Regions from separate parts of the Pseudoalteromonas sp. PAB 2.2 genome, predicted to be linked through region 2. Evidence: predicted binding sites of a transcription regulator. Region 2 holds the regulator's gene; the other holds the start of a gene.
What was found. The regulator MetJ, encoded in region 2, represses methionine synthesis genes. The targets are predictions, from matches to a motif close to TAGACGTCTAGACGTCTA.

Region 1 (6,557 bases), on a different contig from region 2:
TAGTTTATCGGGCGCAGTTCCACCTGTGGTGGGCTATTGTGCGGTAACGGGACAGTTTGATGCCGGTGCTGTGATTTTATTGGTAATGTTTAGTTTATGGCAAATGCCTCATTCATATGCAATTGCAATCTTTCGTTATAACGACTACCAAGCGGCCAGAATTCCCGTGTTACCCGTAGCGCAAGGGATCGAAAAGGCAAAGCATCACATTGTTTTATATATCGCCGTGTATGCGTTGGTTGTGATGTTATTAACCATTAGTGGTTATACAGGTTTAGCTTTCATGGCTGTAGCTTGTACAACGAGTTTTTGGTGGTTGCTTATGGCGCTCAGAGGTTATCGTCGCAATATTGATGTAAGCGGTTGGGCGCGCCAAGTGTTTGCTTTTTCGATAGTAAATATTACGGTTTTGAGCATAGCGATGGCTTTAGATTACCACTCAGTAGCTCCTCAGCTACTGGTTTTAACTTAGAAAAAAGTTGCTAACATATCCCAATGTTACAGTAGCAAAGGCCCGGTTTTTTCTCCACCGGGCCTTTTTTCGTTTCGTTAGTTAAAAAACGAGTTAGACCAATTTTTTAACTAATCCCTCACTATCATTCCGAGTAATTACAAGTGGTATCACTAAAACTGTGCAGCTTGCTCAACCACAATGCCATGACGAGCGGCAAGACGACGATGATCTTTATCATAGCCACCACCAATGACCGTTGCGACAGGCACATTATGTTCAAGGCAGCGTTTAAGTACTAAATGGTCGCGTTGTTCAATGCCTTGCCAGCTTATATCAAGTTTTCCTAAGCCATCTTGCTGCCATACATCAACACCTGCATCGTAAAGTACTAAATCTGGATTAAGGGTTTTTAGTAAGTAACTTAGCGTATCATCAACGATGCCAACGTACTCTTTATCGCTAACACCCGGGTTTAAGCCAATATCGAGATCACTGGCTGATTTGCGAAATGGAAAGTTTTTCTCACAATGAATCGAGCACGTATACGCATAGGGTTGATGGGTGAGCATGGCTGCAGTGCCATCGCCTTGGTGAACATCTAAGTCAAAAATCAGCACATTGGTCACTTCGCCACTCTTTATCAGTGTTTCACTGGTGAACGCTAAATCGTTTACCATGCAATAACCCGAACCAAAATCATAATGGGCATGATGAGTGCCGCCAGCTAAGTGGCAGGCAAGCCCATGTTTTAAAGCGAGGCGAGCGGTTTGTAAGGTGCCAAGTGGGGCTGTGAATGTTCGTGCCATCAATTGTTCAGACCAAGGTAAACCAATTCGGCGCATGGCTTTTTCATCCAAGCGGTTATGCCACAGGTCATTAATGTAGTCATCGCAATGCACCAGCTCTAGTGGTGCGGGGCTGCCTAATATCGGCTGTACTAAATTATCACTGATCAGGCCAAGGCTTTGAACATGGTCATATAAATAAGCAAATTTACTCATTACAAAGCGATGGTTAGGATCGAAGCTAAAGGAATAATTAGGGTGATACACCAAGGGTAAGTGGGGGTTTAAGTACATAACTCATTTAATAACGGGATTTGCTACAGCATAGCGAATTTATTCGCCGTTGTTTACTCTGGCATGTGAATTAAGTGTGCTAACTCACGATGTAATAGGCCTTCATCGCCTAAGTTCAGCTCAATCAGGCGCTTCAAATGACTGATACTGTCGATATCAATATGTTCGCAAATAAGTCCAGCATGCTGCTGTTCTACATGGCACAACTCGACTTGCATTTTAATCTCTACAGTTGAGTCGGGTAGGGTAAACGATAAAACGGCTTTACTGTGGATAGGAACTAAAAATGAATCGCTTTTGGTTATAAGCGCACCATGCAAGGATAAATCAAGCAGTTGACATTGATACTTATACTCATCAATACAAAGCGTTGCAGGGCAAGAAAATAATACCCGAGAAAACTGTCTACGCTCATTCATGGTGTGATCCCCAAGTCATTGTCGTTTCATAAACTTAATTCGCTAAAATCAGTATAGTTCAATATGCAAGGTGTGAGTGAAACGATTGCTGGTAAACCTTATCGGCCACAAAAAAGCCCCAAGAAGGGGCTTTTGAATAAGACGGTATATTAACCAATCTTTTTATATTTAATACGCTTAGGCTGTGCGGCTTCTGCGCCTAAGGTTTTCTTCAACCACTCTTCGTATTCTGTGTAGTTACCATCGAAGAAGTTAATTTGGCCTTCGTCACGGTAATCAAGAATATGTGTAGCGATACGGTCAAGGAACCAACGGTCATGCGAGATACACATTACACAGCCTGGGAACTCTAGAATTGCGTTCTCAAGTGCACGAAGTGTTTCAACATCAAGATCGTTAGTCGGCTCATCCAGTAGTAATACGTTACCACCCGCTTTTAATAGTTTTGCAAGGTGTAAACGGTTGCGCTCACCGCCTGATAAGTCTTTAACGAATTTTTGTTGGTCGTTACCTTTGAAGTTAAAGCGACCAACATAGGCGCGGCTTTGGAATTCAAAGTTACCAATTTTTAATACGTCTTGACCGTTAGAGATCTCTTGGAAAACGGTGTTGCTTTCATCCATGTCGCCACGGAACTGATCAACGGTAGCAAGCTCAACAGTTTCACCCACAAGGATTTCACCACTGTCTGGCTTTTCTTCACCGCTTAACATTTTGAATAAGGTTGATTTACCCGCACCATTGGCACCGATAATACCTACGATTGCACCTTTTGGCATAGCAAAGTTTAAGTCGTCGATTAAAACACGATCGCCAAAGCTCTTCTTAAGACCTTTTACTTCAATAACTTGGTCGCCTAAGCGTGGACCCGGTGGAATGAATAGCTCATTCGTTTCGTTACGTTTTTGGTAATCGTTCTGTTGTAGCTCAGAGAACTGTGCCATACGCGCTTTAGACTTAGCTTGACGGCCTTTCGGGTTTGAACGAACCCATTCAAGTTCTTGTGCAATTGATTTTTGACGAGCTTTTTCAGATTTTTGTTCTTGTTGTAAACGTAAATCTTTTTGCTCAAGCCATGATGAGTAGTTACCTTCCCACGGAATACCTTCACCACGGTCAAGTTCTAAAATCCACCCAGCAACGTTATCTAAGAAGTAACGGTCGTGGGTTACAGCGACCACAGTACCTTCGTAGTCGTGTAAGAAACGCTCTAACCATGCCACAGACTCTGCGTCTAAGTGGTTGGTTGGTTCGTCAAGAATCAGCATGTCTGGTTTTTCAAGCAGTAAACGACAGATGGCAACACGGCGACGCTCACCACCCGAAAGGTGTTCAATTTTAGCATCCCACGGTGGTAAACGAAGAGCATCTGCTGCGCGCTCTAATACGTTATCGATATTGTGACCGTCGTGTGCTTGGATAATTGCTTCAAGCTCGCCTTGCTCTTTTGCAAGTGCATCAAAGTCAGCATCTTCCATAGCATACTCGTTGTATACTTCATCAAGACGGTTTAGCGCATTTTTAACTTCGCTTACGGCTTCTTCAACGGTTTCGCGTACTGTTTTGTTTTCGTCTAAAACAGGCTCTTGCGGTAAGTAACCTATTTTTGTGCCAGGTTGTGGACGAGCTTCACCTTCAAAGTCTTGGTCAACACCTGCCATAATGCGAAGTAACGTCGATTTACCTGCGCCATTTAGACCAAGCACACCAATTTTTGCGCCCGGGAAAAAGTGTAAAGAGATATCTTTTAAGATAGTGCGCTTAGGCGGCACAACTTTAGAAACTCGACTCATCGAGAATATAAACTTATCTGGTAACACCATGAAAAGAGCCTTCAATTTATAAGAAAAATTAACAGCCACTATTGTATACCCAAACCACCTCAAAATACAGAATTCAGCGTTTATCAGGGGCTTAATATCATGGCACTGCTTTGCAAAAATAGCGCATGCATTTAAGGAGCATAAATGCAGAGTAAGCGCCTTATAAGCATTGCACAAAGGCTTAAAAGTCATTTTTACAGCGGTGTTGGCTTAAACACAGTAACAAGCCACTTTTTGAGATGCTTGCTCTTTCATCGTGATTAAACACAACCGTCATTCGTAGAGGCACTGCTTTTGGCAATTTAAGGGCCTGCGCATCAACGAAACTGGCTTCCTAAGAGATTGCTTTAGCACAAATAAAAAAATCATTTGGACATCTAAACATCTAGAGGTTGAAATTTCTAACTATCCGTTCATAATTAGCAGTCTAATAAGTATGCTCGGAGCCCACTATGCCCATTACAGTCAAAGATGAATTGCCCGCAATTGTAAAATTACGTCAAGAGAACGTATTTGTAATGCCTAAAAGTCGTGCGAAAACGCAAGAAATTCGTCCAATGCGTTTGGCCATCTTAAACTTAATGCCGAATAAAGTGGAAACCGAAGTGCAGTTTATTCGGTTGTTGGCTAATTCACCGTTGCAAGTGAATGTTGAGCTGCTGCGTTTAGACACCCACCGAAGTAGCAGTACCTCAGAGCAACACCTCGATACGTTTTATCGTTACTTTTCTGAAGTAAAAGACAATAACTACGATGCCATGATCATCACAGGCGCGCCGCTTGCACATTTAGAGTATGACGACGTTGCTTACTGGGATGAGCTAAAAGTGATTTTAGACTGGGCTGAGCACCACGTTACGTCAACATTATTTTCATGTTGGGCGGCTCACGCAGGGCTTTATCATCACTATGGTTTAAAACGAGAGTTAATGCCTAATAAGCTCAGTGGCGTGTTTACGCACAAAAGTTATTTTGAGCATGCCGCGTTAACGCGCGGTTTTGATGATACCTTTTTAGTTCCGCACTCGCGCTATGGCCACATTGATATTGAAAAAATTAACAGCTGTGATGATTTAGTAGTATTAGCAGGGTCTGAGCGTGTTGGGGCGTATTTAATTAAGAATAAATCAGGCAGCCAAGTATATATAACGGGCCATCCTGAGTATGATGCGCATACATTAAAAGGGGAATATTTACGCGACTGCGAAAAGTCAGACGATGCGCCAAAACCAGAAAACTATTTCCCTGACGATAACCCAGATAACGAACCGTCGAAAACATGGCAAAGTCACGCCTTTTTATTGTTTTCGAATTGGTTAAACTACTACGTGTACCAAACAACACCGTATGATATTAACCTAGTTAGCCAAGACGTAAGGACTAACAACTATGCCGAGTAATGCAGTGAATAAACGCGAACAATTAACCGAGGCGCTCAAGCAGCGAATTTTGATCCTCGATGGCGCGATGGGCACCATGATCCAAGAACATAAATTAGAAGAACAAGACTATCGCAGTGAGCGTTTTAAAGACTGGCATGTCCTTATTAAAGGCAATAATGATTTATTAAGCCTTACTCAGCCAAAGATTATTGCTGATATTCACCGCGCATACCTTAATGCAGGTGCCGACATTATCGAAACCAATACGTTTAATGCCACCACTATTTCGATGGAAGATTACGAGATGGCGAATTTAAGCCGTGAGATCAACCTAGAATCAGCCAAGCTTGCTCGCAGTGTCTGCGATGAATTTGAAGCAAAAGATCCAAGTAAACCTCGTTATGTGGCGGGGGTATTAGGGCCAACGTCAAAAACTTGTTCTATTTCGCCTGATGTCAATGACCCCGGTTATCGTAACATTAGCTTTGATAAGTTGGTGACAGCATACGTTGAATCAACCTTGGCACTGATGGAAGGGGGAGTTGATTTAATCTTAATCGAGACCATATTCGATACCTTAAATGCAAAAGCGGCCTCGTTCGCAGTAGAAGAAGCCTTTGAGCAAGCAGGACGCACGTTGCCTGTCATGATCTCAGGCACCATTACTGATGCCTCAGGGCGAACTTTATCGGGGCAAACGACCGAAGCTTTTTATAATTCGATTCGTCATATTAAGCCGTTATCTATTGGTCTTAACTGCGCACTGGGTCCGGATTTATTACGCCAATATGTCGAAGAGTTATCACGCGTTTGTGAAACTTTTACCTCGGTTCACCCTAATGCAGGTTTACCCAATGAGTTTGGTGAGTACGATTTAGAAGCACCTGAAATGGCAGAAGAAATAATCGATTGGGGCAAGTCAGGCTTTATTAATATTGTGGGTGGTTGCTGTGGTACAACCCCTGCACACATTAAAGCCTTTGCCAAAGGCCTTGCAGGAGTTAAGCCTCGTCCATTGCCTGAGCTTGAAGTGCGTATGCGCTTATCGGGCCTTGAAGCGTGTAACTTAAACTAAGGTAGCCGAAATGACACAACAAATAGCAGTATTTACTAACGTCGGCGAACGTACCAATGTGACCGGTTCAGCCATGTTCAAGCGATTGATCATGGAAGAAGATTACGAAACCGCCCTTAATGTTGCCCGTGAACAAGTCGAAAATGGTGCACAGATCATTGATATCAACATGGATGAAGCCATGTTGGATTCAAAAGCCGCGATGGTGAAGTTTCTGAACTTGATTGCCTCTGAGCCAGATATTTCTAAAGTACCGATCATGATCGACTCATCAAAATGGGAAGTCATTGAAGCCGGCTTAAAATGCATTCAAGGCAAGGCGATT
Region 2 (6,557 bases):
GCGTATCAACACGCAGTAAATCGATATTATCTAAGGTCGTAATAAAACGCTTCGCCTTGCTATACCCTTCTTTTACAACCTCAGTTGGGCTGGCATCACAATCAAAGCTACTTCTTACAACAAGTTTAATATCGCTGTCTTTAAGCGGTGATAAGGTTTTTGCATGTAAAACAGGGTTACCTAAGCGAGCCAATAAATTAGCTTGCTCTCGGCACACTTTTGCGTATTTAACGGCGTTTTTCACCTTACGAGGGTCTGTACTGAATACACCTTGGGTATCAGTCCAAATAGACACTTGCTTGGCAAAGGTATAGCTTGCTAACAAGGTCGCACTGTAGTCACTGCCATTACGACCCAGTGTTACCGTCTTACCCTGACAATCTGCAGCGATAAAGCCTGTCACCACATTGATCTTTACTTTACTGATCGCATCGGTGCATTGCTGTTGATTCTTTTGATGCAATAGTTGGCCATCATTTAATGTAAATAACTGCCGTGCATCCACATCCTGTGCTGCCACACCCAGCTGATTTAGATAGCCCGCTAATAAACGCGCAGACCATACTTCTCCATGTGCTAGCAACACGGCTTCTTGTAGTTGCTGTTTAGCAATAAGTATATTTAATAGCGCCAGCTCATCTTTTAATTGTGCCAATGCCTGCTGCTTGTTTTTTGCTACTAACAGCTGCTCTATTAAGGCGCGCTGATTATTATCAATCAGCAATAAAATATCACTAACCGCTTGGTTATCTTGCTGTTGATAACTTTGCCAAAGTTTTACCAAGGTGTCGGTTGTTTTGCCCGATGCAGACACCACCACACAATCACCTTGCTGCGTATTTGCTAAAACAATATTTGCCACAGCATGATAACGCTCTGCAGAGCTTAAGCTTGAGCCACCAAATTTATGAACAATATTTACCATTTTTCTACCACAATGCCGTATGTGCTGGCGTTAACTTAAAAGTGCTGCTTTGTTGCGTATTGGCTTGCGTGTGCGTTTGCTTCGCGTTGCTCTGAGTGGCTTGCTGCCCCTGACCTGGTTTAACTAAATTGAAAACACGGTCTAAATCGGCAATTAAATCTTTTACATCCTCAATGCCAACAGAGATACGAATTAACGTATCACCCACCCCTGCTTCTAAGCGAGCTTTTGCCTCCATTCCAGCATGAGTCATGGTCGCAGGGTGACAAATTAAACTCTCAACGCCCCCCAATGATTCGGCTAAGCTAAACTCTTTAAGGCCTGTTAGAAAAGCCGCAGCATCATTAATGTCGCCTTTAATATCAAAACTCACCATGCCACCAAAACCGCGTTGCTGTGCTTTAGCGAGCGCATGCTGAGGATGAGAAGCGAGACCGGGATAATATACTTGGCTCACAAACGGTGAATCTTCTAAATATTCTGCAATTGCAAACGCATTCTCTTGGTGCTGTTTTAAACGCACATTTAAAGTGCGTAAACCACGCAGAGTAAGATAACTATCAAACGGTGCACCCGTAATACCAATATTATTTGCCCACCAAGCCAGTTCATCACCCAACTCTTGCGTTGCTGCAATAACAGCACCGCCAACCACATCAGAGTGACCGTTAATGTATTTAGTCGTTGAATGCACGACTATATCAACACCAAACTCAATCGGGTTTTGCAAGGCCGGCGATAAAAACGTGTTATCAGCCGCAACAAGTGCACCGCATTGTTTAGCAATGGCGGTAATCGCTTTAATATCTGTTAGGCGTAAAATGGGGTTACTGGGTGTTTCAATCCAGATCAGTTTAGGTTTTATCGCTAAGATTTCTTGGTGATTTTCAGCTTTTGTTAAATCAAGCACTTTTAGTTTCAGTAAACCGCGCTTCTCTAATGAGGTAAATAAACGATAGCTACCGCCGTAACAGTCATGTGGAATAACCAAGGTATCATCGCTATTCAAAAGCTGTGTCGTTAAGTGAACAGCCGCCATGCCTGTCGCAGTGATAATGCCTTTAGCTCCGCCCTCTAGTTCAGCGAGTGTTTCGGCTAAAATATCACGGTTAGGGTTACCACTGCGGCCATAGTCATATTGGCGCTTAGTATCAAAATCAGCGAACGAATAGGTGGTTGATAAGTAAATTGGTGGAACGACTGCACCGTGGTGTTTATCGGCTTCAATGCCATGACGAACAGCAATCGTCGCTTTATTTTTTTCACTCATTTCATCACCTACTTAGAATTGGATGTTTAGACGTCTAAAAGGTTAGATGATCAAATATGAGAAGTCAAAGCATTTATCGCCATTACATAGAAGTTTATACATTTACACGACTAGATGGCTAAATAACTAGTATTTGACTATCTTTTTTAAAGCGATAGAATTTCCGCATCTTGCGCTGTGGATAAGGCGTAAACAACTGACAACCGAGGCAACGAAACAACTTATGGCTAAATGGAACGGTGAATACATTCACCCATATGCAGAACACGGTAAAAAATCAGAGCAAGTAAAAAAAATTACCGTATCAATTCCGCTGAACGTATTAAAAGTATTAACTGATGAGCGCACGCGTCGTCAGATTAATAATCTTCGTCATGCTACTAACAGTGAGCTACTGTGCGAAGCCTTTTTACACGCTTTTACAGGTCAACCATTACCGAATGATGACGACCTTCGAAAAGATAACCCTGAAAAAGTACCTGAAGAAGTAAAAAGAATTATGCAAGAAATGGGGTTAGATATCCCCGTACTTGATTCAGAGTAAATATTTCGGCCACCGGATCGTAGCCGATTTCTCAGACATAAAAAACTCAGCCTTGGCTGAGTTTTTTATTTGCAGTTAGTAATACCCACCCGCTTAATCAAACGAATAGGTACCTAATTATTTAACGCATGTAGTTTTCTGGCATGTCAATTTGCGCCACACCAGACTCAACGGCTGCTTCTGCAACAGCACGTGCAATACGTGGTAATAAGCGTGGGTCCATTGGTTTTGGAATAATGTACTCAGCACCAAACTCAAGTGAATCAACACCCGACGCCTTAAGCACTTCGTTAGGCACAGGCTCTTTCGCAATACTACGAATAGCATGCACCGCTGCGATTTTCATTTCATCATTGATTGATGTCGCACGCACATCAAGCGCACCGCGGAAAATGAATGGGAAACACAATACATTATTAACCTGATTAGGGTAATCTGAACGCCCTGTTGCCATAATTAAATCATTACGTGCACCGTGTGCAACAGCTGGCGCGATTTCTGGATCAGGGTTTGAACATGCAAAAACCACCGGCTTATCTGCCATCAGTTTTAAATCTTCAGCGGTTAATAAGTTAGGGCCAGATACACCAACAAATACATCAGCATCGGCTATTACATCTTGCAAAGTGCGCTTATCGGTATTGTTAGCAAATAGCAATTTATACTCGTTTAAGTCATCACGACGTGTATGGATCACGCCTTTGCGGTCAAGCATATAAATGTGCTCACGCAATGCACCACATTTAATAAGTAGTTCCATACATGCAACCGCTGCTGCACCGGCACCTAAACACACGATAATCGCGTCTTCGATATCTTTACCCTGTACTTCAAGCGCATTTAGCATGCCTGCTGCTGTTACGATTGCAGTACCATGTTGGTCATCGTGGAAAACAGGGATGCTACAACGCTCAATAAGCGCTTTTTCAATTTCGAAACACTCTGGCGCTTTAATATCTTCTAGGTTGATACCACCAAACGTATCGGCAATATTTGCAACAGTATTAATGAAGTCTTCTGTCGTGCGGTGTTTTACTTCGATATCTATCGAGTCTAAACCTGCAAAGCGTTTAAATAAAAGTGCTTTACCTTCCATCACAGGTTTTGATGCAAGCGGACCTAAATTGCCTAAGCCTAAAATTGCGGTACCGTTTGAAATAACCGCAACCATATTACCTTTGCCGGTGTATTTATAGGCATTTGCTGGATCGGCTGCTATCTCACGGACGGGCTCTGCGACACCTGGACTATATGCTAGAGCGAGATCATTAACCGTTTCTGCTGGTTTAGTTAGTTCTACACTAATTTTACCTGGAACGGGGTGAGCGTGGTAATGTAATGCTTGTTCACGAAAATCTGACATAACGCGATAGTATCCTGCAATAAGTTAAAAAGTGAGAGGGCTTGCATCTGTACGATACCTGTAATATATAAAAATTCCAAGTATTATCAGGTCTATCCTGTTATATGCTATATCGCTTAATTTTAAAGGATTTCCCAACAATTTCTGCACATAGTTTTAATTCACAACAGATAAAAATTCATCTATTTGTGGCCATTTAAGCACCTGTTTTTGTATTTTATAGGCACGAACACAGCAAATAAGCGAAACTTAGCAAAATAAGCAACTTTAACGAACTTAACAGCATTTATAGGTTAAGTTCATATAAATTGTTACTTTTTACAACTTTTGGAATCAATTATACAATTCAAAATATAGCGAAGGGATCACTATTTGTCTGCATTATTAGCGATATATTGGGCATAACAAGCAGAAATAGTTATGCACATAAAGCGTGTAGGCATGGGATATAAAAAAGAATGGTTCTGAATTTCAGGCATAAAAAAAGCACCCAAAGGGTGCTTCTTTCAACTAAACAGCAAATATTACTTCTTGCTGCTAAGTGCACCGAAGCGCTTGTTGAAACGATCAACACGGCCGCCAGTGTCTAAAATCTTTTGCTTACCAGTGTAAAACGGGTGACACTCAGAACATACGTCTAAGTGGATGTCTTTACATAAAGTAGAGCTAGTTTCGAATTTGTTACCACATGAACAAGTTGCAGTGATAGCTTCGTACTTAGGGTGAATACCTTCTTTCATAGGAACCTCTAGTTAAGGCCGCATCGCTCTCCAAACCCGAAGTCTGGCACCATACGTCGTTAATACAATTAATAGGTCGCGTATTTTATAGCTCAAGCAGCCTCTCGACAAGCTTTAAATTCATCTTTAGCTAAAAAAATAAACAAGTCATCAAACGTTCAGTATTTGTTGGTAGGTTTTTAGCACTAATTTTAGTACATTAGCAACACACGCTATTTTTTCTATTCTTAATTCAGTTGAGTTGTTATGCACTTTGTAGAAGTTGCCATAAAAGTCCCTTTACAGCGTACCTTCGATTATAAAGTTGAGCAGCTGCTACATAGCCCTGAGCTGCGAGTAGGCATGCGTGTGCGTGTGCCTTTTGGCTCTCAAAAAAAGATAGCAGTCGTACTGGCAATCAAAACCAGTACCGATGTACCCGAAGATAAAATTAAAGCCATTATTGATGTTATAGACGATGCCCCTATTTTATCTGAGCAACACTTAGCACTGCTAAAATTTACTGCTCGCTATTACTGCTACCCACTTGGTGAAACAATTCATACAGCGCTTCCAGCGGCACTACGCCAAGGTGAATGCCCAGACAAAACCAGTATAAATATGGTTGAACTCACCGACAAAGGTGCAAAATTACCTTCACTCAAAGCAAAAACACAACTTAATTTGCTGAAGCAGCTAGCGCAGTCAGGCAAGTCATCTTTAACCGAATTAAAAGCACTCGGCTTTAATAAAAAAACCATTGATAGCTTGCTCGAAAAAGAACTCATTAAACAGTTTATCGAACATGATAACCAATGGCAGCAACGCGCCCCAACAATTGGCAGTAAACCAACCCTAAACAAAGAACAAGCCGTTGCATGCACAACGATTAATCAAGCAAGTGGGTTCACCTGTTTTTTACTTGAAGGCGTTACCGGCAGTGGTAAAACAGAAGTGTATTTACAGTGCCTTGAAGAGGTTCTAAAAAAAGGCCAGCAAGCACTGGTGTTAGTGCCCGAAATTGGGCTAACACCACAAACCGTTAATCGTTTTCGCCGTCGCTTTCCCGATACCCCTATTATGCTTTGGCATTCAGCATTAACCGACAACGAGCGCTTGCAAACATGGCGTTTCTGCGAAAAAGGCAGCTGCGCCATTGTTATCGGCACCCGTTCGAGTATTTTCTTACCTTTTTTATCACTTGGTATGATCATTGTTGATGAAGAGCACGACAGCTCGTTTAAGCAACAAGATACGCTGCGTTATCATGCTCGCGATTTAGCAGCCTACAGAGCTTATCAACAGCAAATACCCTTGATACTAGGTAGCGCAACTCCCGCTCTCGAAACGTTACATAAAGCAATAAATAACAAGTACCAACTATTGAGCTTAACGGAGCGTGCGCAAACCAGCACTGATAACCAATTTCACTTAATGGATATGAAAGGCCAACCCGAACAAGCCGGTATTGCCCATGCAAGTTTGGCCTATATGCGTCAACATCTTGAGCGCGGCAAGCAAGTCATGGTGTTTTTAAATCGACGCGGCTTTTCTCCCACACTCATATGTCATGAGTGTGGCTGGTTAAGTGAGTGCTCACGTTGCAGTACCAGTGCCACATTCCACAAAGCAATTGGACAAATGATCTGCCATCATTGCTCCGAGCAGCATGCAGTGCCCCATCAATGCCCCGATTGTGGCAGCACACAGATTTTTCCTAATGGTAAAGGCACGGA

Region 1: a site for MetJ is predicted at 4,146-4,163, ahead of metA (homoserine O-succinyltransferase). Genes of this name have one in related genera too.

What each region holds. Positions count from the first base shown of each region.
Region 1 is NZ_LYPI01000022.1:64,094-70,650, forward strand. Features, by position in the region: gene cyoE (heme o synthase) at 1-472, shown strand, start outside; gene BWD47_RS18180 (histone deacetylase) at 625-1,533, opposite strand; gene BWD47_RS18185 (PilZ domain-containing protein) at 1,587-1,952, opposite strand; gene ettA (energy-dependent translational throttle protein EttA) at 2,102-3,775, opposite strand; gene metA (homoserine O-succinyltransferase) at 4,228-5,175, shown strand; gene BWD47_RS18200 (homocysteine S-methyltransferase family protein) at 5,165-6,232, shown strand; gene metH (methionine synthase) at 6,243-6,557, shown strand, end outside.
Region 2 is NZ_LYPI01000011.1:111,451-118,007, reverse strand. Features, by position in the region: gene metL (bifunctional aspartate kinase/homoserine dehydrogenase II) at 1-925, opposite strand, end outside; gene metB (cystathionine gamma-synthase) at 930-2,195, opposite strand; gene metJ (met regulon transcriptional regulator MetJ) at 2,419-2,739, shown strand; gene BWD47_RS10530 (malic enzyme-like NAD(P)-binding protein) at 2,861-4,102, opposite strand; gene rpmE (50S ribosomal protein L31) at 4,627-4,842, opposite strand; gene priA (primosomal protein N') at 5,089-6,557, shown strand, end outside.